One region of the Bacillus sp. C1 genome, then DNA from elsewhere that is predicted to be linked to it. Evidence: riboswitches for the same ligand, from Rfam matches in the RefSeq annotation. Region 1 holds a riboswitch; each other region holds the start of a gene.
The links. A riboswitch is a leader RNA that binds a small molecule or an ion and turns the genes downstream of it on or off. The one in region 1 is predicted to bind lysine.
Positions count from the first base shown of each region.

Region 2: another riboswitch for lysine. It lies ahead of lysA (diaminopimelate decarboxylase); the one in region 1 lies ahead of ACX5JI_RS07095 (amino acid permease).
Region 3: another riboswitch for lysine. It lies ahead of ACX5JI_RS19265 (amino acid permease); the one in region 1 lies ahead of ACX5JI_RS07095 (amino acid permease).

Region 1 covers NZ_JBTMZT010000002.1:79,255-89,906, forward strand. The annotation lists gene ACX5JI_RS07065 (AraC family transcriptional regulator) at 1-115, shown strand, start outside; gene ACX5JI_RS07070 (winged helix-turn-helix transcriptional regulator) at 311-649, opposite strand; gene ACX5JI_RS07075 (ester cyclase) at 867-1,394, shown strand; gene ACX5JI_RS07080 (NAD(P)H-dependent oxidoreductase) at 1,432-1,986, shown strand; gene ACX5JI_RS07085 (hypothetical protein) at 2,161-2,364, opposite strand; gene ACX5JI_RS07090 (ABC transporter permease) at 2,615-3,814, opposite strand; gene ACX5JI_RS07095 (amino acid permease) at 3,871-5,286, opposite strand; lysine riboswitch at 5,438-5,621, opposite strand; gene ACX5JI_RS07100 (AAA family ATPase) at 5,780-6,460, shown strand; gene ACX5JI_RS07105 (NADP-dependent glyceraldehyde-3-phosphate dehydrogenase) at 6,685-8,124, opposite strand; gene ACX5JI_RS07110 (ABC transporter ATP-binding protein) at 8,788-10,542, shown strand; gene ACX5JI_RS07115 (ABC transporter ATP-binding protein) at 10,539-10,652, shown strand, end outside.
Region 2 covers NZ_JBTMZT010000002.1:828,225-838,876, reverse strand. The annotation lists gene cobA (uroporphyrinogen-III C-methyltransferase) at 1-554, opposite strand, end outside; gene ACX5JI_RS10815 (DUF3906 family protein) at 795-1,007, opposite strand; gene ACX5JI_RS10810 (nitrite/sulfite reductase) at 1,019-2,641, opposite strand; gene cysC (adenylyl-sulfate kinase) at 2,644-3,246, opposite strand; gene sat (sulfate adenylyltransferase) at 3,260-4,390, opposite strand; gene ACX5JI_RS10795 (phosphoadenylyl-sulfate reductase) at 4,436-5,140, opposite strand; gene ACX5JI_RS10790 (YezD family protein) at 5,225-5,368, opposite strand; SAM riboswitch class I at 5,441-5,550, opposite strand; gene lysA (diaminopimelate decarboxylase) at 5,661-6,977, opposite strand; lysine riboswitch at 7,258-7,440, opposite strand; gene ACX5JI_RS10780 (DUF3888 domain-containing protein) at 7,534-7,920, opposite strand; gene ACX5JI_RS10775 (LTA synthase family protein) at 8,127-10,013, shown strand; gene pssA (CDP-diacylglycerol--serine O-phosphatidyltransferase) at 10,525-10,652, shown strand, end outside.
Region 3 covers NZ_JBTMZT010000008.1:47,427-58,078, forward strand. The annotation lists gene ACX5JI_RS19230 (response regulator aspartate phosphatase) at 1-287, shown strand, start outside; gene ACX5JI_RS19235 (hypothetical protein) at 284-439, shown strand; gene ACX5JI_RS19240 (response regulator) at 881-2,674, opposite strand; gene ACX5JI_RS19245 (serine hydrolase domain-containing protein) at 2,956-5,118, shown strand; gene ACX5JI_RS19250 (iron-sulfur cluster biosynthesis family protein) at 5,241-5,546, opposite strand; gene ACX5JI_RS19255 (GNAT family N-acetyltransferase) at 5,643-6,152, opposite strand; gene ACX5JI_RS19260 (GNAT family N-acetyltransferase) at 6,149-6,721, opposite strand; gene ACX5JI_RS19265 (amino acid permease) at 6,851-8,314, opposite strand; lysine riboswitch at 8,427-8,619, opposite strand; gene ACX5JI_RS19270 (sulfite exporter TauE/SafE family protein) at 9,095-9,994, opposite strand; gene ACX5JI_RS19275 (VOC family protein) at 10,207-10,652, shown strand, end outside.

The DNA.
Region 1 (10,652 bases):
TTTTTCTGAACTACTAAACTGTGGCTATCAAATTGATAGTAGACCGATGTTTGAAAGGTATGTTAAGGAAAAGGTTGATCGTGATTATTGTGAAATTTGCGTACCGATAAAATAAAGAGGGTAAGGACCATTAGTATGTTATCTGGAAGGTATTTCTCTTTTGAATCTTAAAAATATAATATTATGTATTTAAAATGTTAGTCGTATTTTGAAAAGCCTCACCTATAGTTTTGTACTTAAGGTGGGGCTTTTTGTTAGATTTCCTGTTTGTTTTTTATCTCACTATTTGCGATTACGCTACATTGGTACTCTATAAAGTTAAGCCGAAACGCTTTAATTCAATGAAAATACCTTCTAATTGTTTGCCTTTATCCGTTAATGTGTATTCTACCCGGGGAGGAACTTCAGGGTATACTTTTCTTGTTACAATACCTTGACTTTCTAATTCTTTAAGGCGTAGGGAGAGTGTCTTTGGACTAATTCCATCCATTGATTTTAGTAAGTCGCTAAATCGTAATGTTCCTTCAATAAGAAGATCACGAATAATTAAAAATGTCCATTTTGTTCCAATTACGTCGAGTGTCTTAGCAATCGGACAAGGTATACCGGGTGAACCTTTCGTCAATATAATTGGATCAATCGTATCCATGAAAATAGCCTCCATAAAAATTTTTTTATTAATTTGCTTTATATTATCACAAAGATATCTAAAAGGTAACTATATGAAAAAAATATCACTACTTCCAAAAGGGAATTTACTGCATATACAATAGCATCAAGGATTACAAAACTTTTTTATGAAGGAGGTGACTATTTTGAAAAGAACAAGTCAATCTAGCAAGTCTTGGCGTTCGTTTTGTTTTCTTATCATTTGTCTCGTGGCAATCGGTATTGTAATTACTGCATGTAGTAATCAAAAAACGTCTGCTTCAAAAAGTGAGATTCAATTATTGAAAGGGTCTTTAGAACCGAAAACAATGACAATCGCTCCATCCTTAAGTCAAAAGGAAGCTACATCAATGGTGCATGCTGCTCAGCGTTTCTATACATTTTGGGATACTGGTAATGAGAAGCTTATTCCACAAACAGTTACGGAGAGATTCGTTGATAATACGTTACCGAAAGGGCGCCCACAAGGTCCTGAAGGTTTAGCGTTTGCGGCAAAAAACGTTCGTAAAGCTGTTCCAGATATTCGCTGTAAGATTGAAGATCTACTAGTAGTTGGTGATAAGGTTACAGCTCGTCTATCCTTTACAGGAACGCATAATGGGAAACCAATTAACTTTTTCGCAATTGATATTTTGCGTATTAAGGATGGGAAAATTACGGAAGACTGGCATTTAGAAGACAACCTTACTCTTATGCAGCAGCTTGGAGTAGTAGCTGAAAATTAAATGATTGTATTCAATAAAAATAAAGGGGCCGAATAAGATGAAAAACATACTAATCATAAATGGTCATCAAAAATATAGTGCAGAAGGAGGGAAATTAAATGCAACGTTAGTTGATCGCATGGTCAATTTACTTAGTGAAAAGAATCATGTGAAAACTACAATTATTCAAGACGGATACAATGTTAAGGAAGAACAACAAAAGTTTTTATGGGCAGATGTTATTATTTATCAAACACCAATCTATTGGTTTAGTATTCCGGGGTTATTTAAAACGTATATGGATGAAGTGTATGAATACGGTCTCTTTTTTAAAGGAGGAGAGCAATACGGGGCAGGAGGATTATTGACGGAGAAACAATATATGTTTTCTACAACGTGGAATGCACCAAAAGAAGCATTTCAGAATCACGCACAATTTTTTGAAGGTGAGAGCTTAGAAGATACAATCAGTCATTTGCACCGAGTACAGAAATTTATTGGCATGAGTCCTTTGAAAAGTTTTGCATGCTATGACGTCGTTAAAAATCCTAAGATTGATACGTTCTTAGCAGAACTTGATATGCATGTAAAAGAAGTAGTGAAGCTTTCTTAAATTTTGAAAATAAATAACTCTTAAAAGGCCAACCTTAGTATGTACAGAAAATAAGGTTGACCTTTTACGTCAGTTTTCATAGTTCTTTAGTTGAGTCCATAACTTCAAAAAGTCTGTCCAGCCAAAGGAATAAATGGTTACGTTTTTTAAAGAAGGTGGATAGGTCCTCTTTTTTTACAAAACGTCTTTTTGAAATAGGTTATTTCCAGCACTTGGATTTGTTAAAAGATCTTTCAGCTCACCTACTTCAGACAGAGCGACAAGGATATAACCGCTAATTAATACAATGAGTCCAATGACCCGTAACGTTTGTAAGCTAATTTCTCTTTTATTTTCCTCAGAGTGGTTTGGGGGCGTTGAAGTTTGAGTGTTGTTCATAGTCAGGCTCCCATCTTTTATATATGTGGTCAAACATTTTGTAACTGATGGATGATTCATACGATCAAGAAAATTTTAGTCATTTTCACTATATGAGAAATGCCTAAAAAAGTGATTAGAAATTAGCGGGAGTGTATTGGATAAAGTGGTGAATAAAATTTTATCAATGATCTTTCAAATATATCGACTAGCTAACAAAAAACAGGAGCCCTCTAGCTCCTGTTTTGTACATGTAATAGGGAATTTCATTTTAAAAAGAAGAAATTCGTTTTTTTGTTTTTGGTACAATGATAAATTTAATAAAAAGCATACTGATTAAGGCGATAAAAACAGCATGAAAAAGCGACTGTACACTCATAAGTAAGATGACTACAAATATGGTTAACTGAACGATTGTTAGTGAAAATATAAGAGTAAGAAATTGATTCATCCGTGTAGCGTGCGAGATAGGATATAATGCTACAATAGTATTTCCCGAAAAATATTTCCATAACGTACGAAGTTGCATAGAGGTCATATATAAGAGACAACAAGTGATAGCGCCTTTTGCATATATGTTTGGTACGAAATATAAAATGAAAGAACCGATGATGGTCAATCTCATATATATGCCAAAATAATCATTTGCACGTAAAAATGATAAAGTGTTCAAATATAAAAAAGTAGATTGTTTTTTATGTAATATCTGTTCTAACCAACTTGTTAACCATCTTCTTTGTTTTACTTGTTTTTTGAGCTGTGGGACATCGGTGAAAAAGTTTGCAAATTGGTAAAAGCGCATGTCCATTTTTTCTTCTTGTTCAATGATATATTCCCAGCCGATTCGTTTTGTTGGTTGTTTCATTGTATAAATAAGTAGAAAGACTGGAAGTAAGAAACCGGCACCTAGTAATATAACTGATACAGATTGAAAGAGCATGTACAAAATACATGCATTGCAAGTGATGCGAATGATAAACCAAATTTGTCCATTATATTGATCGCGCCATATCCAGTGTATGTATATATTCCAGGCTTTAATAAGCATTAAAATAAAAAATATAGTACATAAAAAAGGTATCGTTATTTGTAATGATTGCATTGCTAATGGAACAATGATTAGAAAAGTAAATAGCAATGGAAATAGCTGCATGACATAATTATATAGAAGAGATTGTTTGAAATAAGATGTTAATTTTTCTTCAAGCGCCAGTAAATAGACGGCGTCAGGCTTTTGGATAAACGTACGGATTGGGCATCTCGTTATTATGATTGTAAGCACAGTTATAATGAGTAATAACGAGATTTCTTTAGAAGGAGATGTTTTAAGCAACTCCGCATAATAATATGCGCCTACACATGAGATAAAGATGAAGCTGTATAGTAAACCGCTAATCATACGCGTAAAATACATGATGACGTTTTGAAAATGTTTTTGAAAACGAGTGCTCCATAATGTTTCAATTGACATATTTTTCACCTCTCGCTTCTATTATACAGGTTTAAAAATAAAAACGAGCAAATTGCTTATGCAACTTGCTCGTTTTTATTTCGTTTTTTATCAAGGTTCATTAATGGGTAGAACGCAAAACCGATTGCGAATAAACCAATTCCAAGCAGGAATGTTTTAATATCTGAAGCCCCAGTTTTAATCACCCATAGTGCATAACAAAGCGCTATGACTGCGATAATACCATCTATAATTCGTGAACCCATTTCGTTTTTATATGTTTCACCAGTTGCGACTAGTTTTAACTGGAAGATTGGTGAGACGAGATAAGGGATTAAGTAAGCTAAAGTTGAGACTGTAATAACGAATGTATAGGCTTCAGCAATTGTCCCTGATAGTGTTGAGAACAAGAAGACTTGCGACATAATATTCGTCAGTCTTAGTGAATAAATCGGACTTCCTTTTTTGTTTGTTTTTGCAAAGAAGGAAGGAAAGAATCCTTCTTTTGCTGCTTGATACGGTACTTCTGAGCTTAATAAAATCCAGCCTAAAATAGAACCAAAAAGGGAAGTAAGCGCAAGTAAGGCCATTAATTTCCCGCCGCCGTGACCCATTGCAGCATTTAGTGCATCCGCTAATGGACGTTCAGAAGCTTGCAATGTATCAATGTGAAGAACACCCATTGTTAAAATTGTAATTCCTAAATAAATAGAAATAGTTACCAATAATCCAGCTACAGTTGCGTGTTTTACCGTTTTTGGAGATTTAGCACGGTTTGATAAAAGGACAGCTGACTCAATCCCGATAAAGGCCCATAATGTTGTAAGGGCAGCTAGATTCACTTGTGACAGTAGTCCGTGTGAAGCGCCTTCTTTATCAATGATTGGCGTGTACCATTGGCCAAGTTTTGAAGCTTGAAATGCGAATAAAGTAACAATAATAAATAGAAGGAATCCAGTTACTTTCGTTGTTGTTGCTAAGAAGTTTAATTTCCCAGCTCCGTTTACACCGTTTGTTAAGATGATATGTGTTCCCCATAGTAAGAAAGAACAAATCGAGAATGTAATCAGTTTTCCAACTTCTACATCGAAAGAGCCGATTGCAAATAGGACACGTGTATCTTTCATAATTGGGAAAAAGAGTGATAAATAACCTGCAAACGATGTAATAATGGCAACGTTACTTGCCCAGTTTGCAACCCAGTAGCCCCATACCATGCTAAATCCGGCCATTTTTTTCGTTTTTGGTGATGAAAATAAAGCATATGCATGACTTTGTGGTCCTGTCGTTAAATCAGGACGACGAATTGCTAAATTACCGAAAACAAGAGCTAGCATTAAAACACCAAACCCTGTTGTTAACCAAGCTAATGTAACACCGAGCGGGCTTGCTGTTTGTGCTAACGTACTTGGCACCATAAAAATACCAGCGCCAACCATGTTACCGACAACAAAAGCTGTTAGTACCCAAAAGCCCCATTTTTTTTGTTGCATAAAAAATACCTCCAAAGTTAGTATAACCAAGTCAAGCGAGGAGATATGTATGTCTTCCGGAAAGGGAAGAAAGGTAAGTCTCATACAAAACAAAAAAAGCACGTGTCATTGTCGTAACGTGCTTTCTATCTTATAGGAAACCCACGACATACCTCTCGATAGCTCTCCACAAACAAGTTGTTTGTGACAGTTCTGCACTTATTAAATAGCAGACCCAGCAAGAATGCACAGTGGGACACTTCTCACTTCGGCAACCATTCCTTTCTCATTCATTCATCGATGCCACTACATCTCCTGAAATGATACTCTTAATGACTGCAACCTCTACCTCACCGAGATACGAATGAGGATTTATATATTCAATTCACATCATCAAGGGTAACAAATGAATTTTTATACGTCAATGGATATAGTAATAATCAGATTATAGGGAATACTTTGTGAAATTAATGAGGTAGAATAATGAAACAGTATGAAGGAACGGAGGTACAATATGACTTTCATTTGTTTGGAAGGCGCAAGTGGCATTGGTAAAACGACAACGTGCCTAAAGATTGCAGAATTATACAATGCTTATGTGATTCCAGAAGTAAATTTCTTATTTCAGCGCCCTAATCCTGAACCGGAAAATTGGTATCTCGAAAGGCAAGTTGAAAGGTGGCAAATCGCACAAGAAAAACGAAAATTGTATGATATCGTTCTATTTGATGGAGATATTTTTCAGCCCATTTGGTATAACTGGATTTATGAGGGGGAGTTTCCACAAACTTTACCGTTTTTGAAAGAGTTTTATGTAAATCAAATGAAACAAAAACATATAGGATTTCCGGATAGGTACATTCATCTTTCTACAAGCGCAACCGAATTAAGAAAAAGGAAAGAAAATGATACTACCCGAAGACGAAGTAACTTTGAAAAACATCTAAGTCTTATAGAACCGCAAAAACAGTATTTTCAACATATGAATGTTGTTGCGCCTGAGGTTGTTCATTTTATAGATGCGGTTAGTATTAAAGAAAATGTAGAAAGTATTTTTGAGATTTTGTCTAACTTGAATGATGAGAAACAACGTCGTTATGATGTACCTTTATTGGGGCATGTAACGGATTGGGTAATAAATAGTAGCCCTAAAACATATGAGGTAAGTGAAGGAAAGAATATATATTCAACTTGATTTTTTAACACATACATGTACCTATTTTATTTTCAAGCATTTACGTCGTGGCAATGAAAATAAAAGGAAATCTCCACTCGCTTTCTTCTTTTGTTTTTACTTGGCATGGGGTCAAAAAAGGCACTGACCGCTCCTATCCACGGCCGGACGCTCTCTTCCCACCTAAAAAGAATGGTTTATATAAAAAGAAGCTGATCTACAATCTGAGATCAGCTTCTAACATATTACATTAAGTTTAATACAGTTACTTTTTCACGTGTCATAGATTCAAGGCTCTTACGAATACCTTGTGCTCCCATACCAGAACCTTTCACACCGATGAATGGGAAGTGGTCAGGGCCACGCTCTGTGCGTCCATTAATTTGAACAGAACCAGTATCGATTTTGTTTGCAATTGCAAATGCTTTGTTAATGTCTTTTGTGAAGACACTTGCTTGTAAACCGAAATCTGATTTGTTTGCAATTTCAATTGCTTCTTCATCAGAAGAAACACGGATGATTGGGAGAATTGGACCGAATGGCTCTTCCCAAGCAACTTTCATTTCTTCCGTTACATTGTCAATTAATGTTGGATAGATTAAGTTGCGCTCGCGTTTGTTACCAATTACGATTGTTGCACCTTTTTCTACTGCATCATCAACTAACCCTTGAACGAAATCAGCAGATTTATCGTCGATTAATGGGACGATTGTGCTGTCTTCTTCTGGAGAACCAACAGATAATGCAGCTACTTGATCTTTTAGTAAGCTAACGAGCTTGTCTGCTACATTCTCATGTACAAGTACGCGCTTGATTGCAGTACAACGTTGACCAGAATATGAGAACGCACCGCTTACGATATGTTTTGCAGCTTCTTCTAGGTCAGCATCTTCGCGTACAATACCAGGATCTTTTCCGCCAAGTTCTAATACAAGCGGAATCATCGCTGCTTTTTTCGCTAAATGAGCACCTGTATTTGTACCACCTGTGAACGATACCATATTTACACCAGCATGTTCTACTAAGTAGTCACCGATAACAGAACCGCGTCCAGTTGCTACGTTTACAAGTCCTTTTGGAAGACCTGCTTTATGAAGTGCTTCTACCATTTTAATACCGCTAATTGCGCCTTGTGTTGCTGGTTTAAAGATAACAGCGTTCCCCATAATAAGAGCTGGTGCAAGTTTTGCAGCAGATAAATTTACAGGGTAATTAAATGGTGCGATTGCTAAAACTACGCCACGTGGTGCACGTTGAATAATTGCAAGTTTAGATTTAGATCCACCAGGGAAGCTATCACCCATCATGCTTTCTCCGTGCATATGAAGAGCTTCATCTACAGTGTAACGAATAAGATCTGCTGTACGAACAACTTCTTTTTTTGCATCTTTATAACCTTTACCGACTTCTTTCATGATGATATCGGCAATTTCATCTTGCATATTTACGAGCTCATCAGCCCATTTATATAAATATTTTGCACGATCTTGAAGCGAAGCCTCAGCCCATTCTTTTTGAGCTTGTTGTGCTGAAGCGATTGCTTCGTCAACTTCCGCGCGAGTAATCGCTTGTACTTTTCCAATTACTTCGTGTAAATATGGAGATGGAATATCGATTGTTTCTCCAGAAGAGCTTTCTCTCCATTCTCCATTTAAATAAAATTTGTACGTATTGCTAGTTGTCATGATTAATCCTCCTAAAAATAGCAACTTGTAAGAGTGAGTATATGGTGATTGTAGGGTGTTTGATAATATTTTTCAAATAAAATGTTTATGGAAACGATTTCTTATGTAATTTTTATTTTGTATGCCTTTTCTTACAGTATTTTTCCTTAATTGTTCATGAAATGAAAAAGGATTTATATTATGCTGAAAAATTGTATTGCACTTCTTTCATTTTTTGTGATTATTGATTATTTTATTCTAAGGTGAAAAAATAATTGACAGAAAACTCTTTTAAGTTATAAAATAAAAAATGGAAAATAAATGAAGGAGGTGTGCGTAATGATTGTAATGGTAAATATGACTGGTGTAGCTGCATTACAAGGTGGAAAATATTCATATCATTACGCAAACCGTACGGAAAGATAGTGCTTTTTGTTTTTTAAAAGCGTACGTTGCGTATATCGTGACGTACGCTTTTATGCGCTTTTACGCATATCGTCGAGCGGCGGTATGCTTTTTTTGTCCTTATTTTTGGTTGTTTCCATACGTCGTATGGTTCAGGTAGAACATTACGAAAGGTGAGAAGTTATGATGAGACAGTATAGTTGGCGCGGTGTAAAGTGGGGGGTTTGATAGTGGATAAAAAAACTTAAGTGAAACAAAATTGAGAAGGGAGAGATTTCATTGTTTTCGGTATTACAAAAGTTAGCATGGTTTTTTAAAGAACACTGGAAGAGGTATAGTATCGCGATTGGAGCACTTTTAATTGTAAATATAGTTGAGATTATTCCTCCAAAGGTAATTGGTTTAACGATTGATCATATCAAAATAGGATCCTTAACGAGTGAAGTCATTATGAAATATATTTGGGTGTTAATCGTGACGACAATAGCTGGATATATACTCACTTATGTATGGCAGCATCAATTATTTGGCGGGGCATTCGTACTGGAAAGAACGATGCGTTCCAAATTTATGGGGCACTTACTGAAAATGACACCGACCTTTTATCACAAAAATCGTACTGGTGATTTAATGGCAAGGGCGACAAATGATTTAAAGGCGCTTTCTATGACCGCTGGTTTCGGAATTTTGACACTCGTAGATTCTAGTTTGTATATGTTAACGATTGTTTTTATGATGGGGTTTTCGATTAGTTGGCCACTTACCATTGCAGCACTTCTTCCTTTGCCAATTATGGCATATGCGATGAATATATATGGGAAGAAGTTACATGAACGTTTTACGGTTGCGCAAGATGCGTTTGGTGATATGAATGATAAAGTACTCGAATCGATCGCGGGTGTGCGGGTTATTCGTGCGTATGTACAGGAAAAAGCGGATGAAGAACGATTCCATGGGCTCGGAACAGATGTATATGAAAAAAATATGAAAGTTGCAAGGATTGATGCGCTGTTTCAGCCAACGGTGAAGATGCTAGTTGGTCTTAGTTATTTAATTGGTCTTGTATACGGAGCGTTTTTAGTTTTTCAATCAAAGGTTACGCTTGGTGAGCTTGTTTCTTTTAACGTTTACCTTGGGATGATGATTTGGCCGATGTTTGCGATTGGTGAATTAATTAATGTTATGCAGCGCGGAAATGCTTCGCTAGATCGTGTGAATGAAACGTTAGCTTACGAGCCGGATGTGAAGAACGTAGAAAAGCCAGCGCGTGTACACGAACCAGCGTATATCGACTTTGATCAAGTTTCCTTTTCGTATCCACATTCATCTGATATGCATTTGAAAAATATTTCTTTTTCATTAAAACAAGGAGAAACGCTAGGCATTGTTGGTAAAACAGGAAGTGGTAAAACGACCCTCGTTCGCCAACTCCTTCGCCAGTATCCACTTGGAGAAGGGAATATTACAGTGTCGGATGTAAAACTTGACGAAATTTCGACTGAAAACGTAAGGGATTGGATTGGGTATGTCCCGCAAGAGCACATTCTCTTTTCAAAAACAGCACGCGAAAATATTGTATTTGGAAATAGGGAAGCAAGTCAGGAGGAACTTGAAAAGGCGATTGAAATTGCAGCATTTAAAAAAGATTTGGAGTTTCTTTCGGAAGGGTTAGAGACGCTTGTTGGAGAGAAAGGCGTTTCTTTATCTGGCGGGCAAAAGCAGCGAATTTCGATTGCAAGAGCAGTGATTCAAAATCCAGACATTTTAATTTTAGATGATTCCTTATCAGCTGTAGATGCTAGGACGGAGGCAGCGATTATTGAAAATATAAGAAGCGAAAGAAGCGGGAAAACAACGATTATAACAACGCATCGCCTATCAGCTGTGCAGCATGCAGATTGGATTCTCGTTATGGATAATGGTGAAATTATAGAAGAAGGAACGCATGATAGACTCGTTTCGAATGATGGTTGGTATAAAGAGCAGTTTGAAAGGCAGCAAGGTGAAGATATAGAGGGTGAGGTGAAAATATGAGTGTTTCAAGGCGGTTATTTGAATACGCGATGAAAGTAAAGGGAACTATTTTTGCGGCGCTGGCAATGTTATTTATTTTCGTGATTGCAGAACTTGCAGGCCCATTTGTG
Region 2 (10,652 bases), 750 kb from region 1:
TGTTTCAAAAGTTGTTCACATATATAAGGAAGATTACTTACCCCCATATATACAGCAAGCGTGTCGACACCTTTCGCTAAGTTTTCCCATCTTACTTCTTCTTCAGCTTCATCTTTTCGATGCCCTGTCACAACAGCAAAACTTGCGCTTACATCCCGATGTGTAACAGGAATACCTGCATACGCTGAAGCAGCAATACCTGCTGTAATACCAGGTACAATTTCAAATGGAATACCATGCTTCGCTAACACTTCCGCTTCCTCCCCACCTCTTCCAAACACAAACGGATCCCCACCTTTTAAACGTGTTACAATTTTCCCCTTTTTCGCATATTTAACAAGAAAAGCATGAATCGTCTCTTGTTTCATTGTGTGATAGTTCGGTAACTTCCCGCAATATATGAGATCTGCATCTGCTGAAGCATAAGAAAGTAATTCTTTATTAACAAGCCGATCATATAAAATGACATCTGCTCGCTCAATGCACTTGACCCCTTTTACAGAAATTAAATCCGGATCCCCCGGTCCTGCTCCAACGATATATACTTTCCCCATCATCTCTCCTCATTTCTACTATAAAGTGAAACTTCCATCCCGATTACGAATGGAAGTTACCATATATTCATTTTGATTTGTTAGCATGTAATCCGCGGTGATGAAAACAAAAGAGGACGTCCACTCATTTCCTTCCTCTATTTCCACTTAACATAAGGCTATTCTATTTATAGCTCCTCCCTTCGCCTAAAAGAAGGATTTTCTATCTATTTTTAATCCTATATTTATCTATCTTTCGTATTACAATGTTTCTTGCTCATGAATAACAAATGCTGCACCTTTTCGAATCTTCTTTTTTTCATGCAGAGAGATTTCCTTCACTTCTGGTAGTGGTAAAAAATACTTCTCTAATTCTACTTCTACAAGTCTAAATGCCTGTTCTTCACTTTCGGCAACAACCACTACAGGAACAACACCATTTGCCAACACTGCTTCAAAACGATACAAATCCATATTGCTCCCTCCTAAGATGCAATCACTTCTTCTAAAATTGTATTTAACACTGATTGTAGATCTTCTACTCCAACGCGTTCTGCAAACTCATAAAAAGTTTCAGCTGGTAGTTTCTGTTCTTTAAAGTATGTTAAAAATGATACAAGAACATTCGGAAGATCTTCTCCATCAATCTTTCCTTTTAATTTTTGATTATAAACACCACCATCTAATAACGTACCGCCTACATAAATTTCAAACGCTTCAACAATCCCTTTTTCTTTTGTTTTCAATTTCACTCCTTGTAATCCGATATCAGCAATCTGTCTTTGGCCACATGAGTTCGGGCATCCCGTCATATGAATACGGACTGGCACATCAAGTACAAGTTGCGTATCTAAATAGTCAGCAATGTTTCGTAACCTTGCTTTCGTTTCTACCAATGCCAAATTACAATACTCAATTCCCGTACAAGAAACTGCATATCCTATGAATGATTTTGGTTTTGCTGAAATCGATTCAAACAATGGTTCTTGTAAAAGTGCCTCAACGTTACCTTTCGGAACATTCGGAATAATAAAGTTTTGCGAGTTACATGTACGAATTTCACCATTTCCATACTGCTTCGCAATTCTAGCAATTTCAAATAACTCCTCAGAATGTAAACGTCCAACAGGTACATTAAAGCCCACATATGATAAATCACCTTGTTTTTGCTTATGAACACCGTAAAAATAACCTGCATTCCATCCTTTTAAAGCATCTTTTCCTTTATCGTGTAAAGGCTCTGTATATGCTAATAGTTTTTCTTTGAATTTTTCGGGACCCCAATCAGCGACTAAAAATTTCAAACGTGCTAAATGCCGCTTTTCACGATATCCGAAGTCACGGAAAACTGTAGCAATTGCAATTGCTACCGACTTCACTTGTTCAGGAAGAACGAATAAATCTAACTCCTGAGCTAAATACGGACGAGCAGATAATCCCCCGCCCACTCGTAAATGAAAGCCTTCCACTGTTTTCCCATCAATTTCTTTTGTAGCCGGAGTAAAGGCAGCGCAGTTAATTTCAGCATTTGCTGCATTATATACATTAGTACTAATTGACATTTTAAACTTTCGAGGCAAATTCGAAAATTCTTCATTATGTTGGAAGAACTCATATACCTCTTTTACAATTGGTGCTGTATCAAATAATTCATCACCATCAATACCAGCGAGAGGGTTCCCAATAATGTTTCTTGTAATATCACCACAGGCTCCAGCTGTTGATAATCCCACTTTTTCTAAGCGGTTAAAAATGTCTGGTATTTGACCAATTTCAAGCCAATGAAATTGAATCGCCTGTCTTGTAGTAATATCAAGAACATCACGACCATAATCTTCTGCAATAGAAGCTAATACTTCAACTTGTTCATTCGTTAAAATACCAGAAGGAATATTTACACGCATCATGAAATACCCTGCTTCTTTTGGACGCTGTAAATATAAACCTGCCCATTTAAAGGAATCCCACTCTTCTTTCGGAATAGAAGCAAACCCATTTTCAGCATAATACGGAATATCTTTAAAAATCTCTAATCCATCTTTTTCTAATTTCTTTTTTTCTGTAGCATTTAACTTTTCATTGTTTGCCCACACTTTTTCACAACTCATTTTTACTCCCCCTGTATAAAGCTACGTTCTTGTAAGTAACTGATAATTTGCGCTGCACATTGTTCAATTGAATACAAATGTGTTTCTACAACTACTTCTGCCCCTACAGGCTCTTCATATGGCGAATCAATACCGGTAAATTGTTTAATATCGCCTTGTCTTGCTTTTTTATAGAGTCCTTTCGGATCACGCTTCTCACATTCTTCTATTGGGCACTTGACAAACACTTCAATAAATTCATCTTTGTCAAGAATATCTCTTACTTGTTGACGATCCACTCGAAACGGAGAAATAAATGCTGTTAGTACAATACCTCCCTGGTCTACAAATAACTTCGCCACTTCACCAATACGACGAATATTTTCTGTCCGATCACTTTCAGAGAATCCTAAATCTTTATTTAAACCGTGACGAATATTATCGCCATCGAGCACGTAATTCCCAATATTTTTTTCAAACAATTTTCTAGCGACCGCATTAGCTACTGTTGATTTTCCAGAAGCAGATAATCCTGTAAACCAGAGCACAAAACTGTGATGGCCGTTTTTCTTTCGTCTTTCTTCTTTTGAAATAGATGCTGTGTGCCAAGTAATATTTCTATTCATCCTCTTTCTCCCCTTATTTCGTAACAACTTCTTTTTGCAAACCACGAATTAATACTTCTATTACTTCTTTACGACTAAATGTACTTGGCGGAATTTCTCCATTTCGTAGCATTTCTCGTACTTTTGTACCTGATAAAATAACGTGGTCTTCCTTACCATGCGGACACGTTTTCGTAGAAGCCATCGCTTCACATTTTGTACAGTAAAAACTATGTTCAAAAAAGAGCGGTGTAATTCCTAACTCCTCTACTGTAAAATACTTAAAAATTTCTTGCGCTTCGTACGTACCATAATAATTACCTACTCCAGCATGATCCCGTCCAACAATGAAGTGTGTACATCCAAAGTTTTTTCTAACTAGCGCGTGAAATATCGCTTCACGTGGTCCTGCATAACGCATTGCTGCTGGAAAAACACTTAAAAAGACACGGTCACTCGGATAATAATTTTTCAAAAGCACTTCGTAACTTTCCATCCGCACATCAGCTGGAATATCATCTGACTTCGTTTCACCAACAAGCGGATTCAAAAACAAGCCGTCTACAATTTCCAGCGCAGATTTTTGAATATATTCATGTGCACGATGAACAGGATTTCTCGTTTGAAAACCCACCACTGTTTTCCAGTCACGTTTTGCAAATTCAGCACGAGTTTCACTTGGATCTAAATGATAAGAAGCAAACTTATCATTTTTAAAACGCTTCACAAGTGTAATCGTTCCTCCCACATAAACATTGGGCCTGTCATATATTTTTTTTACACCTGGATGAGCGGCATCAGTCGTTTTATAAACAAGCAACGCTTCCTTCCCTTTATCTGGTGTGAAGATATCTTCAATTTGAATCACACCATAGGTAACCCCTTCTTTCACAAGCCTGACCTCTTCACCTATTTGAAATTGCTGCGCCTTTTCTTCTGTGATTGGTAGTGTAATAGGTATACTCCATACATCACCGCTTACTAAACGCATTGTTTCTACTACGGATTGATAGTCCTCTTTCTTTAAAAAACCAGTAAGCGGGCTATATCCCCCTACTGCAAGGAGCTCTAAATCACTTAAAGCGATTTTGTCTAATTCAATTTCTTTTGTAATTCTCTTTATTTCATATGTTTCATCAACACGATTTACTAGTGCTTTGCTCATCTTCCTGATCCCCCTCTTTCCATGCATTTAAAATTCATTCAGTCTTTATTGATAATGAAGACCACATTCCGTTTTTGTCTTGCCAGCCCATCGCCCATCCCTTGAGTCCCCCCCTTCGCCTACAGGAAACGTACACTTTTCACAGCCTATACTTGGATACCCAACATCGTGCAGAGGGTTATAAGGTAAATGATGCTTAAATACGTAACGCCACACTTCTTTCCATGTCCAATGAATGAGCGGACAAATTTTAACAGATCGGAAACGATGATCTTGATTTATAAACTTTGTATGCTTACGAGTTTCAGATTGTTCCCTTCTTAACCCCGAAATCCAAGATTTCCCACCCACTAAAGATTCTTCAAGTGGTAAAATCTTCCTTAATTTACAGCAAAGGTTTGGATTATGCTCCCATAACTTATCCCCATGCTCTTTTACTTGTTCTTCCAATGTGAGCGAAGGTTGTTTTTCGATGATTTGAAGATCAGGAAATTTTTCGCGCACCCGTTTAATTAATTCATATGTTTCTTGGAAATGAACGTTTGTATCTAAAAATACAACTTTCGCAGATGGATTTACTTGGTTTATAAGATGCAGTAAAACCATCCCCTCTACACCAAAGCTACACGCATATACAATTTCATCCTCATAATGTTTATAGGCCCACTCTAATACTTGCAACGCTCCTTTTGTTTCATCTTCTTCCGAAAAAGAAACGACATCATCTTGCCACGTTTCATACGTCAACATGTTTTTTCCCCCTGTAACGCAAAAAGACGGTTTTAACCTAATGAATAGATTAAAACCGCCTCTAGTTTTTCTAGTCAGCGCTTTTTACTTTAAGCGTACCTTTTCACTTTTCTCAAGCTGGATCACTTTTCCATCTTGCACAACAATTGTAATCGAACCATATTTCATATCAGCAAGCATCGTTTGAATCTTCTCCGCTACTTCGTCAAAATGTCCACGTACTCCCACGAACAGCCCCCCTTTTTTATTCATAAAAAAAAATCTTTTCCATTTCGAAAAGACTGTTCGGTAATATATTTTACCTTATCTTTCAAAATGGACACCATTTTGCTGGACTTAGCACCTTGCTTCCTATTAAGCAGGTTGCTGAGCTTCGTAGGGCCAGTTCCCTCCGCTTCTCTTGATAAGCTTTGTATTTGTATTTTATCATAATTCTGATTTTTTTCAATCCTAGTTTTCCGATATATTTTGTTTTTTCTTTTAAAGGAGCTACCTATCTCAAGCAACTCCTCTTTATTGACTATACAAGCTCTTTTATACGTATGCGATCGTTCCCAATTATATTGTCATATGTTTCACGCTCAACAACGACTTGCGATGTTCCATCTTTTGCAAATACTACAGCTGGTCTACGAATACGGTTATAATTATTCGCCATAGAATATCCATATGCTCCTGTACAAGAAATTGCTAACAGATCCCCTGAAGCAACTTGCGGTAACTCTATATCCCAAATAAGCATATCTCCACTCTCACAACACTTTCCAGCAATTGAAACAACTTCTTCAGCCGCCGCTTTCCCTCGGTTCGCTAACGTCGCCTCATAACGCGCTCCATATAGAGCTGGTCTTAAATTATCTGTCATTCCTCCATCAACAGACACATATTTACGAATGCCAGGAATCTCTTTTACAGCTCCTACTGTATAAATTGTTGTGCCTGTATCCCCAACGATACTACGCCCTGGTTCAATCCATATTTCAGGGAGAGGATAATGATTTCTTGTAAATTGTTCTCTCACTGCATCTGTTACAGCGTGCACATATGTCTCAAGTGTAAGTGGTGTATCAGCTTCTGTATAGCGAATACCAAAACCACCACCGACGTTTAACACCGTTACAACATAACCGGTCTGTTCTCGTATCTCTTCTAAAAATTTATGCAATACTTCAATCGCTCGAACAAACCCTGCTGTTTCAAAGATTTGTGATCCAATATGCGAATGAATACCTAACACATTATAATTTGATTTCTCTAGCGCGATTTGAATCGCCTGTCTTGCTTGACCTGTAGAAATTCCAAAACCAAATTTCGAATCATCTTGCCCTGTTGTTATATATTCATGTGTATGAGCTTCTACCCCAGGTGTAACCCGAATTAATATATTTACAATTCTTCCATATTGCTCTGCTAAGTCATGTAATATTTCCATTTCAAAGAAATTATCTACAACAAAGCAGCCAATATTCGCCTGAAGCGCCATTACCATCTCTTCTTTTGTTTTATTATTACCATGAAAATGAATACGTGAGGCAGGAAATCCTGCTTGCAAAGCAGTAAATAGTTCTCCTCCAGAAACAACATCTAATGACATCTTTTCCTCACGAGCTACGCGGCACATCTCCATGCACAAGAACGCTTTACTTGCATAAGCTACTTGGTAAGAGAACCCACTTTCACGAAAAGCACGATGAAACGCGCGGCATTTTTCCCGAATAGAAGCCTCATCGTATACATAAAGTGGTGTCCCATATTGCTTAGCTAACTGCGTTGTGTCGCATCCCCCAATTTCTAAGTGTCCTTGCTCATTGATTCGGCTTGTGCCGTGTAAATACATTTGAATTCCTCCCTTATTTCTCCTAAAACTCATAACCCCAATCTTCTATTCATTGCAGCGCGCCCTTAGTTCCCCTTGATTACTAACCTTCAGCAATTAGGCCTTATCGGCATGAATCACCTAACTTCTTACATTTGAAGGGACGGAATCTTATTTTCCATTCACGCAGGGTAAACAAAAAACGCGCGGAACAATGTTCACACGCGTTTCTTATTAGGAATCATGTATCATGAAAAAATAAACGAGTTGTTATCTTCTCAAATAAGAAACCGCATCAACATCTCCAAATAGCTCTCCATAAAATAAAATCTTATGACAGTACTACATTTATTCAATGTAGTCCCAATATATGAATGACGTGGTCAATCTTATATTTCGGCAATAGTCCCTTTCAATCTATGATCACAGATTCCACTAAATCTCCCATAGTTTACTCTTTCCTATCGCGGCCTCTACCTTTGAGAGTAGATGAGGTAAAACTATTTAATTTTCAAACAGCTTATATTGGTATTAACAATACCAAACGAATAAATTCTTTGTCAAACAATTTTTCACATTATTTTTTACAATTTAATTTCGTATCCTTTGGTAAATGCTTTATCTCTATTTTCTTTACAGTCCATTCTCCTTCATCATTATCAAACGTAATTTTTATTTTTTCAAATGGGGGAAGGACTTTCCCACCTATAGCTTCATATTTTGTTACCTCAATTACAGCTTGAAATAAGTATGTACCACTATACATTTTTTTCAAACTAACAATCTTCGGACATTCATACGGTTTTTGTTTCCCATAATGCTTTTGAATCGCTACATTTATTTGTGGAAACAACACAGAATAAAGGGCATCCTCCAATAAAGGTACATCATACCGCTCCGCGAAAACTGTATAGTTTGAAAATAATAAAAAACCGCTACACATGAAACAAAATAACCTTTTCATCATAACCTCCGTATCAAAATGCGATACGGTTATTGTCACCCAACTCCTCTTTTTCTAACCAATCCTTATGAAAACCATCCACAATTCTACTTTATTTTCGTATAATGGTACACATAGTATAATAATTATAAAAATAAAAGACAGTTCATATATAAGAAGAACACTCTTATATATGACTGTCACGTATAGTAAGAGAGGAGTATATTATGCTACAACATTTGTTTCCAAAATTACGATTTGCACTTGTTGCAGTCGTTTTATTATGGATTAAAACATATATTGTGTACAAGCTAGCCTTCGATATTAAAATTGATAGCTTCTTTGAAGAAATGATACTTTTGTTGAACCCCATTGCTTCGTTGCTTTTATTTTTTGGTCTAGCTTTATTAGCATCTAAATATCGAAATCGAATTATTATTGGCATAAGCTTTTTGCTGTCATTTATTTTATTTGGAAATGCGATGTTTTATGGTTTTTATAATGACTTTGTTACATTCCCTGTGCTATTCCAAACAAATAACATGGCTGATTTAGGAACAAGTATTAAAGAACTATTTACGTACAAGACATTACTTCTATTTGCGGATGCCATTATTCTCATATTTATTTCACGTAAGTTCCCAAGCTTTTGTGATAACACGCCGCTATCTCGCTCTGAAAAGCGAAGCTTTTTTAGTAGTGTAACAGCCTTACTAGCATTGCAAATGATCATTTCTGTCATTCATAAACCGCAGTTATTTTCACACTCTTTCGATCGTCAAACGGTTGTGAAAAATCTAGGCCTATACACATATCACCTATTTGACATTACCCTTCAGTCTAAATCGTCTACAGAGCGTGTATTTGCAAGTGGCGACGGTTTTTCTGAAATTAAAAATTATGTAAATTCAAAAGATACACAAGTTGATAAAAATTTATTCGGGATCGCAAAAGGTAAAAATGTCATTTTAATTTCAATGGAATCAACTCAAAATTTTGTTATCAACAAAAAAATAAATGGAGAAGAAATTACTCCATTTTTAAATCAATTTATAAAAGATAGTTATTACTTCGACAACTTTTATCATCAAACTGGACAAGGAAAAACATCCGATGCTGAATTTATTGTAGAAAATTCATTATATCCATTAGACCGCGGCTCTGTATTCTTTACACATGCAAACAATGAATACACCGCAACCCCTGAACAATTAAAGAAATATGGATATTATTCTGCTGTCTTCCATTCCAATGATAAAACCTTTTGGAATCGAGATGTAATGTATCCAGCACTCGGATACGATCGTTATTTTAACCTAAATGATTATACAGGAACAGAACAAATGTCTGTCGGTTGGGGACTAAAAGATAAGGAGTTCTTTGAACAATCGATCTCTAAACTTAAATCTTTACCACAACCGTTTTATACAAAATTTATTACATTAACCAATCACTTCCCATTTCTGTTAAATCCAGAAGATCGATATATTAATGAATATACTTCTGAAAGTGGTGTACTAAATCGTTATTTCCCAACAGTTCGCTATACAGATGAAGCTCTTAAAGTATTTATTAATCGATTAAAAGAAGATGGGCTATATAATAATTCAATTATTATTATTTATGGCGATCATTACGGTATTTCTGAAAACCATAATGCTGCTCTGGCTCAATTTCTCGGGAAAGAATCCATCACACCTTTTGATTCGATGCAGTTACAACGTGTACCACTTATTATTCACATTCCTGGTCAAGAGGGCAAAATGATTTCCAAAGTATCTGGACAAGTTGATATAAAACCAACACTACTCCATTTACTTGGGATCAAAACGAACCAGTCGATTGAATTTGGTACTGATTTATTCACAAAAAATGAGCAATCACTCCTGGTTATGCGTGATGGTAGTTTCGTAACAAACGATTATGCTTATACAAAAAATATGTGTTACAAAAAAAGTACAGGTGAACCTACTGATTCAGCAAATTGCCGGCCCTATATTGAAAAAGCAAAAACAGAATTGGATTATTCCGATAAACTTATTTATGGAGATTTATTAAGGTTTGATCCTAACAATAAATATAAAACAGGAACAATGATAACTAAATTTGAATAATTTTAGAAAAAACCTCAAATAACACCTTGAGGTTTTTTCTATCTTAACTAAAATGCTTTTCATAAATATAATGACTTTATTATATAAATACCAATTTAAAACCCGATATAAAACCTACCCTTTACACAGGATAGAGTATTCGACTATATATAAAAGCTATCAGATCCTTTTTTAGCCCCATGCTGGATGAAAACAAAGATAAAATGGATGTAAGTCACCTTTTGTTCGTGATAAAAGCAACTTGTATACCAAAACATCAAAATGGATTTATATAGTAGTAATCTCCGTACTTCAACTGAAGGCTCCGCAGAAATAAAAAAGTTAGGAGAAGGATACACTACTTCTGAAAACTGGCCTTACTAAACTACATTACTACATACAGTTTCACATTATGAAATCTTTCACAAAATGGGAATTTTTTCGTACGCGGAAAGAAATTTATGGTATGATAAAATGAGTAAACTTTCATACACTAATTAAGAATTCATTACAGAAAGCAAGGGATCAGATTTTGTATAGAGCAGCAATTCCAAACTTATTTACGCTCGGAAATTTATACAGTGGATTTTTATCAATCGGCTATGCATCTTTAGGGTATTATAAATCAGCTGCTATTTTAGTACTAATCGGGATGATGTT
Region 3 (10,652 bases), on a different contig from region 1:
AAAAAGGTATGAAGGTTTGTAAGGAATTAGATCAAGCAGAATATGAACATCACTTTATAATCTTACAAGCTATAAATCAAAAAGTAACAGCCGAAGAATTAGAAAAAATTATTGTAGAAAGTTTTAGTTTTTTTGAGAAAGAAGGTTTATGGAAGTATGTCGAAGAATATTCAGATATATTAGCGATTCAGTTTTATGAGAGTGGTAATCCTGTAAAAGCTAGTAAATACTTTTATCTAGCTCATAAAAAAAGAGAAGAAGAGTTTGAGAAAGGGGCTTTGAAATGAAAAAAATACTATTTGGAACAATTAGCTTTGCATTCACAGTAATTTTACTGGGGGGATTAAACAATTCGTCATATGAAGCACAAGACGCTCAAAAGGTTGCTAAATCTTCAACAGAGAATATCGTACAATATATGCATGGAGATGCTTGGTAAACAAAATAAGTATAAAAAGAATTCTTTTAAAAGAGTTCTTTTTTTATTTGGCGTTGAATCCGGATTTAAGTATTCATATTCAAAAGATTAAACCAATCAATTTCCCCCTTTTCTAAAGGGGGGAATGTAAAATGTACAAGATTCTTCTTTAAGTTTTTCAATGATGTTAATTGTGATAGCTAATATCTACGATAATCAAAACTGAACAAAATAATCCTTTTATACGTCACAAGTACGATATTAGAAGAGTTGATTAAAAATCCTTTGGAAGATATCACCTACTCTATTGAAGGGGATTTTAATAACTCGTATGGGAGTGAATAATATTTTACTTTTATTTTCCATCTTAATACTGCGTGAATTGTCTCCATTTTTCTTCGCCAAGCGTAAATATATCGAGATGATCTAAATCGTGAGTACTACCAGAAGGTCCTACAGCGTCTACAAGATATTCTCTGTTCGCGCCCTTTTGATTGCTTCTTCGCGGTTGTTGACGCCGAGCTTCGAGTAAAGGTTCGAGCAGTAATTACGTATCGTTCCCTCCGATAAAAACAACTTAGCGGCAATTGACTTGTAGCGAAGCCCGTTCGACAGATGCTCCAAAATTTCCATCTCGCGTTTCGTAAGTCCGTACGGATAGTTTTCCTTACTTGAGCTGATTTTCTCCAGTTGCTCGCGTTGACGTTTCATTTCTTCGAAAACTCGCGTAGCGACCGATTGATCAATCCAGGTTCCTCCGTTATAAATAAGTTTCAAGGCTTCTTTCATCTCTCGTGGATGGATTGACTTCAGCATGTAGCCTTCTGCTCCGTGCTCTAATGCAGTTGCTGCCTGTAAGGAATCCTCAAATGTTGTCATGAGCACAATCTTCATACCAGGCCATCGCTGTTTCATCTCAAGTAAAGCTTCAAGCCCGCCCATTCCTGGCATACGAATATCCATTAGCACGATATCAGGATGTGAATGTTCACAATGCTCTAATGCTTCGAGCCCATTCTTCGCTTTACCAACAACGGTAAAATCAGTATGCTGCTCTAAAACTTGCTCCAAACTGTCGGTAATAAGTGCTTGATCATCAACAATCAACAGGCGGATCGTGTCATGTACAAGCTCTGTCTGTAACGGAATATTACATATAACGAATGTTCCTTGCTCAGTACCAGAGTGAACAGACAATGTGCCGTGATATAGTTCAAGCCGTTCCTTCATCCCATTGAGCCCAAATCCAAATTGGATTTCTTCCATTCCGATGCCGTTATCTTCAATTTGTAACCGGAGTTGTTGTCTATCGAAATAAAGTTGAACGGATATCGCGCTCGCTTTGCCATGGCGAACCGCGTTTGTTAGGGACTCTTGAAGGCAGCGATATAAGCAAAAGTTTATTTTTGGCGTTATGAGAGTCTCATTGCCAATCATACGGAATGTAACCGTTGTACCTGTCGACCTCATAAACTCTTCAGTTAATTGTCTCAGTGATTCGCTTAACGAATGATGTAATGAATTATGAGAGAGCTGATGAAGGTGCTTTCGGATATCATCTAGACTGTGCTGGGCGATGCCGACAAGTGAATCAATTCTCTCAAACTGTGAATCTGGCACTGACGATCGCATTGATTCGATACCGACGATGAGAGAGGTAAGGGTATGACCAATTGTGTCATGCAGATCATGTGACAGCCGGCTGCGCTCTTCTATGAGCGTAAGCTCCTCAATCCGTTTAATATGTTGCTCCAGTAACAGCTTTTGCGCTTGTATAATCTGAGCTTGCTTATGGTACTGAATTAATACATTAAATGCCATTCCAATGACAAAACCAATGCTGCAACTAACGATAAACTCATACGGAAGATAATCAGCAATCCAACTGTTCAATGCTGGGAATACGATTCCACAGAGGACACCTGTCCACACATAATTTTTTTGAATGTTTGCTAAGCCGATAATCATCACGAGTAAAACGAAAGACCAAAGTAATCCTGGCGCTACATAGGCTAAATAAAGATAAAATAAGCCCGATGCTGTGACATCGACTGCAAGATACCAGTCTTCTTTTTTATAGAGGACAATCAATGGAACACAGTAAACGACGATAGCAAGGGAAAGTACAATCCAAAGTGACGTATTGATTAATGCTGGATTTATAAAATTAGCACTTATAATAACGAACAGCCAAACTGTTCGTATGGATACAAATATCCAATCATACCAAAACCATTTTTTTATTACTGAGAACATAGATTATGCACACCTACTTGTATGTTTTTAAAGTTAGTTTTCTAATTATTCAGATTCATCATGTAACATAACTGCCAATTCGTCAATAGAAAGAGGGAGAAAGGTTAGAGATTGGCTGTAAAACATGTCATATGAGATAGTTGACAATTTATCACACGGTTTATGTGACAGATCTGTCATGAAAAATGTAGTCGTTTCGTCACTATGTCATTTAACGGTTTCGAAGTTAAGGTGAGGGTGTGAAGCAACAGAAAAATTCAAAATAATAGGAGCGATGCATTATGAAATCATTCATCATTAAAAAAGGAACTGCACTTACCTTAACGGCGACGATACTGGCTGGGACACTAGCATTACCTACTTATGGAAATGTTCACGCGGTGTATAAAAAGACATCAACGCAACAGGCTGTGGATAAAGCTGCTAATACTGAAAATATTCCAGGTGTTATTGTTACCGTAAAAAAAGGAGAGGCAAGCTGGGCATATGCTTCTGGTGAAGCAAACATCGAAAGAAATCATAAAGTGGACGCTGATTCTACTTTTAGGATTGGGAGTACAACGAAGACATTTGTTGCTACAGTTGCATTACAACTTACTGGAGAGAAGAAGCTCAATCTCGATGATACGGTAGAGAAATGGTTGCCGGGGCTCATAAAGGGGAAAGGCTATGATGGAAACAAAATTACAATTCGGCAATTATTAAATCATACAAGCGGAATTCCAGACTTCTTGACTTCAGAGCTTAAGGAGAAATTACTTAAAAATCCAAGTGAAAATTATACACCTGAACAATTAATCGCTCGTGCTTTGAAGTTAGAGCCGGTAACGGGGTGGGCATACTCGAATACAAATATGGTTCTTGTTGGGCTTATTATCCAGAAGATTACTGGGGAAACCTATGCTGAACAAATTAAGAAACGAATTATTGAGCCACTCGGGCTTAAAGAAACATTCCTTCCTGGAAGTTCGATGGATATTCCGAAAAAAAATGCTCGTGGCTACTTGAATATGGGAGATAAATTAGTAGACATTACTGCACTGAATCCTTCATTTGCTAACGCTGGGGGGGAAATGATTTCGACAGGAGAAGACTTGACGACGTTTTTCCGCGCCTTATTAGGTGGAAAGCTGCTAACACCGGAGATGCAAAAGGAAATGATGACTAGTACAGTTGATTCCCCGTTAGGAAAGTATGGGCTTGGCATACACGCAACAAAATTACCGGACGGTACCAAAGTATGGGGGCATGGCGGGGGGATTCCGGGATTTACTAACTTTGCAGGAGGAACGGAAGATGGTCAACATGTTATCTCGATCAATATCAATGTATTAGGAGCTGAAAAACATATCAATAATATTTTAGCTTCAGAATTTGTAGCAAAATCAAAAAAGGAACCCACAGACAAGGAAAAGAAAAATAAACATCGAGAAGAAGTCAAGTACGTAATGGATCAGGTGGTAACGAATAAAAAAGTTCCAAGTGTCATAGCAGGTGGATTAAAGGACGGAAAGCGCTGGTCCTACGCTACAGGGACAGCGAGTTACGAAGTACCGCGCCCGGTGGAGCCGAACTTTTCATTTCGTATCGGAAGCATAACAAAAACGTTCACTGCTTCTGTTATATTGCAGTTGGCTGAGGAGAAACAATTGAATCTTGATGATTCGGTTGAAAAATGGTTGCCGGGAGTCGTGCAGAGGAACGGGTATGACGGTAATAACATTACAATTCGTCAGTTATTGAACCATACAAGTGGAATTGCATCCTATACAGATGAAGATATGCGAGATATTACTTTGCCTCAAAATCCATTTCATTACTATACTACAGATGAACTTATCGGATTAGCACTGGCAAAACCGCCTGTATTTACACCAGGAGGGGGGTGGAACTATTCGAACACGAATACGGTTTTAGCTGGTCAAATTATTCAAAAAGTAACAGGGGATACGTATGCGGAGCAAATTAGGAAACGTTTCATTGAGCCGCTTGAGTTAAAAGAGACATTTGTAATGGAAGCGAGTCCTCACATTCCTGGTGAGCACGCTACAGGATATAATATGGACAGATCAGGTCATTTGTACGATTTAACAGAAATGAATCAATCATGGGCAAACGCAGCCGGAAATATGGTTTCAACAGTTAAAGATTTGACCACTTTCTTCAGTGCACTGTTGGGAGGAAAGCTTTTAAATCAAGAGATGATGGATCAGATGCTCACAGCAGTAGATTCACCGATTGGCAAAGTCGGACTAGGGATTTATGAAGAGAAAACACCGGACGGACAATCATATTGGGGGCATGCCGGCGGTACTTTTGGATTTGAAACGAGAGTCGGTGGACCTTTAGGAGGTGAGCATATTTTTGTAACTGCCATCAATGCAGTAGGTCCGGAAGTCATCGAGGGGCGGAATGAAATTTTCAATAAGGAGTTTGGCCGTTAAGTTTCAAGTTGACACATGCCCCTTTATACAAGGGCATGCGGTGGTACCATAAGCATTATTTATTGCCCGAAATCTAGTGAAAAGTTCCCCCATACTTCGATTAAGAAACATGGGGGAACTTTTCACTTTTTAATCGATAAACCATATACAAGCGTTTCACTAGGAGTCGTAATACTAAAACCTGTCGTTTTATAATCAAGTTTTAATGTATCGCCGATATAGTCTTTTGTAAAATCATCCATTTGAATGATAAGCTGTGTATCTTCATAAACAACTTCATTTGCGTTATATTCATCAAAAATTAAATCAACATCAACAAATATACTACAAGAATTCGTCATCGTGCCTCTAATACGTATGATGTTTTTGTTAGTAGCGTTGAGTGTATGTAGTACTGCTTTTGCATCATCAGTTACGCGAATGTTCATAGAATCCCAACCTTTGTCTATATTTCTATTCTATTATTGCAAAAACATGGGGAATAGGGAAGTAAAGGGATTCAATGAATGATAAGCAGAGAGGGATCACGATTTGAAAAGTAAGGATGGAACTGTAAATGTTTGTGCTAAACATAACTCGTCATCACTTATTTTCTCAACTTCTTGATACTTTATCTCATTCTTTTGGTAGAACTTTTTCCAGAAGTTCACCGCTGTTGTATTGTTTTTTAATTGCATGACATAATAAGTTCCTTTGTACTGTTTTAAAAGTTCTAAAATTGATAGCTCTGCTATCTTTTTTCCGCGGTACGCTTTTAATAGGAAAAAATCGTTAATGCAGAAGTCTGTTTCAGGAGCTGTGAATGGTGATTTCGCGAATAGTAGAAACCCGACATATTTTTCTTCATATACAATGAAGTAAGGCGAAAGCTCTTCACGTTTACAAATAAGTTCAAAAGCATCAAATTCAAAAAATCCATTTTCATTTGGATGAAGGGTAGGGGAGAATTCGGATAAATCATGTAAATATAGAGCATAGAAATTTTTTAATATTTCTATTTGCTCTGTAGAAGCAGCTTCAAGGGTAATGTTCATTTTAATCCCGCCTTTTGTAAAAATAACTCCTTTGTAATCTGAAAGTACAGCATACCTTCATACTCTTGGAGAGATTCCTCTAAGTTTTGCACAGTTTCTTTAAATTGAAATCCAAGCTTGTCTAATACATGAATAGATTTTTTGTTTTCTGGGAAGACAGAAGCGATGATCCTTTCTAGCCCAATTACTGAGAACGCATATTGCAAAAGAGCAGATGTCGCTTCGGTGGCATAACCTTTTCCCCATGTATCAGGAGAGAGTGCATAATATAGTTCAGTTGAAGTTGGTTCAAAGTCCGATGGTCCTAATCCGCAATAGCCGATTAATTTTTGAGGAGACTTTTCTATAATAGCAAGGTTAAATTTAGCAATATGATTTACAGAGTTTATTTTATTCATGTCGATGCTCCAGTAAATAATATCTTCAATTTCTTGAAGAGAATAAATCGGTTCTGGAATATAGACATTTACTTCAGGCTGTTTTTGTAATTCGTATAGGGCAGATGCATCGTGGATCCTATACGGACGTATATGTAGTCTTTCTGTTTCAATTTGAGCATTTATAAACATGTCGCACCTTCTTTATATTTAATTTCTTACATGTAGTACACCATTCGACATAAAAGGGATATATCCTTTGAATGTGAACTATAAACAAAAAAGTCAGCAAACATCGTTGTGTTTGCTGACCCGTATCATTTAAAGTTCACATTTATCAAGAGGAATGACTTTTGTTTTCTTTGTAAATTTATATCCTAACCAAAGCGCAAGGAACAGTGGTAAACCAATATAAGAAACGAGTACACCGTTCCAGTCGATAGATTCGCCCATAAATGCACCATAGTTTTGTCCAAGAATAACAATTACGCAAAGTGAAAATGCAAAGATTGGACCAAATGGGAACCATTTTGCTTTATACGGTAAATCATTTAAATCTTTCCCTTGTGCGATATAAGCTTTTCGGAAGCGATAATGACTAATTGCAATTCCGACCCATGCAATAAACCCAGACATTCCAGAGGCATTTAATAACCAAATATATATAGCACCGTCGCCAAATAGGGAAGCTAGGAAAGCGGCGCAGCCAACTACGGAAGTGGCGATTAATGCATTAACAGGTACGCCGCGGCTATTTAACTTACCTAAAAATTTTGGTGCTTTTCCTTGTCTTGCTAAATCCCAAAGCATACGAGTTGAGGCGTACATGCCTGAGTTACCAGCAGATAAAACGGCAGTTAGAATAACGGCGTTCATGACAGAAGCGGCAAATGCAACACCTGCTTTTTCAAAGACAAGCGTAAATGGACTTACTGTTACGTCACTTGCGGCAAGACTTTCGGTTGTATAAGGGATCAATAGACCGATAACAAGAATCGCAAAGATGTAGAATAATAGAATACGCCAAAAGATGGATCGAATTGCTTTTGGAATACTGCGCTCTGGATCGGCAGTTTCACCAGCAGCTACACCTAATAATTCAGTTCCTTGGAACGAGAAACCAGCAGCCATAAATACACCGATAATTGCCATGATGCCACCGTTAAATGGTGCATCCGCAACAGTGAAGTTTTTAAAGCCAACAGGTTCACCGCCCATAATGCCAAAAATCATCATAAATCCAACGATTAAAAAGATAATAACAGTAACTACTTTAATAAGTGCGAACCAATATTCTGCTTCACCAAACCCTTTAACAGATAAGTAATTTAAAAGAAACATAATGATTAAACAAAGACCACTCCAAATTAAAGAGGGGCTATTTGGGAACCAAAACTTCATAATTAATGTTACGGCTGCAAGTTCAGCGGCAATCGTAATTGCCCAGTTATACCAATAATTCCAGCCGAGTGCAAATCCAAGTGACGGATCAACAAATTTTGTTGCATATGTGCTAAAAGATCCAGCGACAGGCATGTAAGCTGCAAGTTCTGCTAAGCTTGTCATTAAAAAGTAAACCATAATTCCGATTGCCGCATATGCGAGGAGAGCTCCGCCAGGCCCTGCTGTATGAATGACACCACCGCTAGCAAGAAAGAGTCCGGTACCAATTGTACCGCCGAGAGAAATCATCGTAAGGTGACGAGATTTTAATCCGCGTTTTAATTCACCTTGTCCTTGTGTAGATTGTTTTGTAGAGGTAGCTTGATCAGCTATGCTATTCATGTTCAACACTCCTTTTCTTGTAAGATTAGGAAGGAACGGGGAGAAAAGTACAAAAAACCGCCAAAGGAATTTGGCGGAATGTTTCACAAATAACCACCCCATCATACCCTTCCGTTAAGATAGCACCCCACATTTACACGGTATTTTGTAAACGTGACAGTTCTGTTCCTATTCGAAGACAGCCCCAGTCTATATTTCCAGAGAAGAAACACAAACTTCGGCAGCATTTCCTTTCAAACGGAATCATTGACATTCTCTGTGTCTCAGCCGTCCTACTAATAAAAGCCGCAACCTCTACCTCATCGGATTGATGAGGATTTATTCATTGCTATGATTTTTAATATATGGCAATTGTAATTAGTTTCTGAAAATATTGCAAGGAATTTTTGTAGGAAAATATCAAAACCAATCGGTTATTGTATAGGAAACGTTTTCAAAACTCCGCCCGAACCTACTTTCTATGTAAAAAAATGAAGAAAAAATTGTTATACAAATGTTTCGCAAAAAGATATGGAAATTCCTCTAAAATTAAAAGAAAATTCAGAAAAATAAATTCGACATTATTTATAAGCAAAGTAAAGAGTGCTAAACAAACTAAAAAAGGTAAGCAAATGATACATTTGCTTACCTGGCTATTTCACAACTATTTTTGTTTTATCCCGCTATTTGCGGGTAGTAAGACTCCTACCTCAAAATTCAGTGATGCCCGTAAAAGCCCGATTCGTGAGGGCTAATAATCAGTGGGGGATGAAGAAAACCGCCATTGATTAACATTTCACTTTATGGCAAAATTTGCTTTTGTCCAGTGGTATATCCAACATTTTGTTTTGCCGATTCGGCATGATTCCGAACTGAAATGAAAAGTGCAATAATAACGACAAGGCCTACCGCAATATAGGAAAGGTTAATAATTGTTGGATCCACTTTAAATGATGTAAGTAGGGTACGGATATTTGTAAAAATAATGAGTCCACCAACGAGTACACCAAGTAAATGCGAAGGCACAATTCGCACTAGCCATGCAGCGATTGGGGCTGCAATAATACCGCCGAGCATAAGCGCAAATACCCAAAACCAGCTTACTTGTTCCCAGCCTAATGAAATGAAAAAGCCGATTGTTGCAGCTAAAGATACTGGAAATTCACTTGTATCAACGGAGCCAATGACTTTTCGTGCTTCATTTCCTCGTGCAAGTAGTACTGGTGTTGTAATTGGTCCCCAGCCGCCTCCGCCAGTTGAATCAACAAACCCAGCAAACAACCCAAGTGGTATAAGTTGCTTACTAGACATACGCTTATTAGATTTAATAATCTGTTTTTGAATAATAAATCGCAATAAAATGTAGACACCTAAAGTGAACAAAAAGAGTGAAATGTACGGCTTAATTACATCTCCAGGTAAGTTGCTTAAAAAACAAGCACCAACAAATGCACCGATCGCACCGGGCAATGTCAGTCTTGAAACGGTATATTTATCAACATTCCCAAAACGAATATGAGATACGCCAGACGCTGCAGTCGTAACAACTTCAGCTAAATGAACAGATGCGGAAGCGACGGCAGGTGCAATGCCAAACATTAATAATAATGAAGTGGACGTTACGCCGTACGCCATTCCAAGTGCTCCATCAATCAGTTGAGCAAAAAAACCAATAATAGCAAAGATAATTAATTTCTGCATATAAAATCCCCCTGTAATAATAAATGAAAAAGGCTCTTTTCTCGTGTGAGAAAAGAGCCTTTGGTTTTTCCAATCAGCTTAATTTCAATTTTTTATTATTATAATGCATATTAATCATATAAATCAACTAGGTTTTTAATAATTTTTAAAATTGAATGAAATGAAAGAATAATTATATAATAGAGAGATGAAAATAAGAGGAGGGGAAAATCATGTTAGCATTTGATCATATCGTTCATGCTGCCAAGTGCACACCGAAAGAAGCAGAAAAACAAATGGAGGAACTTGGATTCCACACTGTGCAAGGTGGCGAGCATACAAACTGGGGAACGTGGAATAGCTTATGTTATTTTGATTTATCGTATATTGAATTTTTAGCAGTGCAACATGAAGAAAAAGCAATACAAGCGGATAATCCACTCGTTCGAGAAACTGTAGAGAAATTGCAGAAGGGAGAAGGAATCCTTCAAATTGCTCTTCGCACGGATCATATCGAAGAGCTAGCTGTAAAGCTTGTGGAAAAAGGATTGCAAGTAAAAGGGCCACTCGAAGGAAAGCGGATGAGAAATGATGGACACCTTATAGAATGGAAAATGTTATTTGTGGAACAAGAAAGAGAAAATCCGAAATTTCCTTTCTTTATACAGTGGGAAGAATC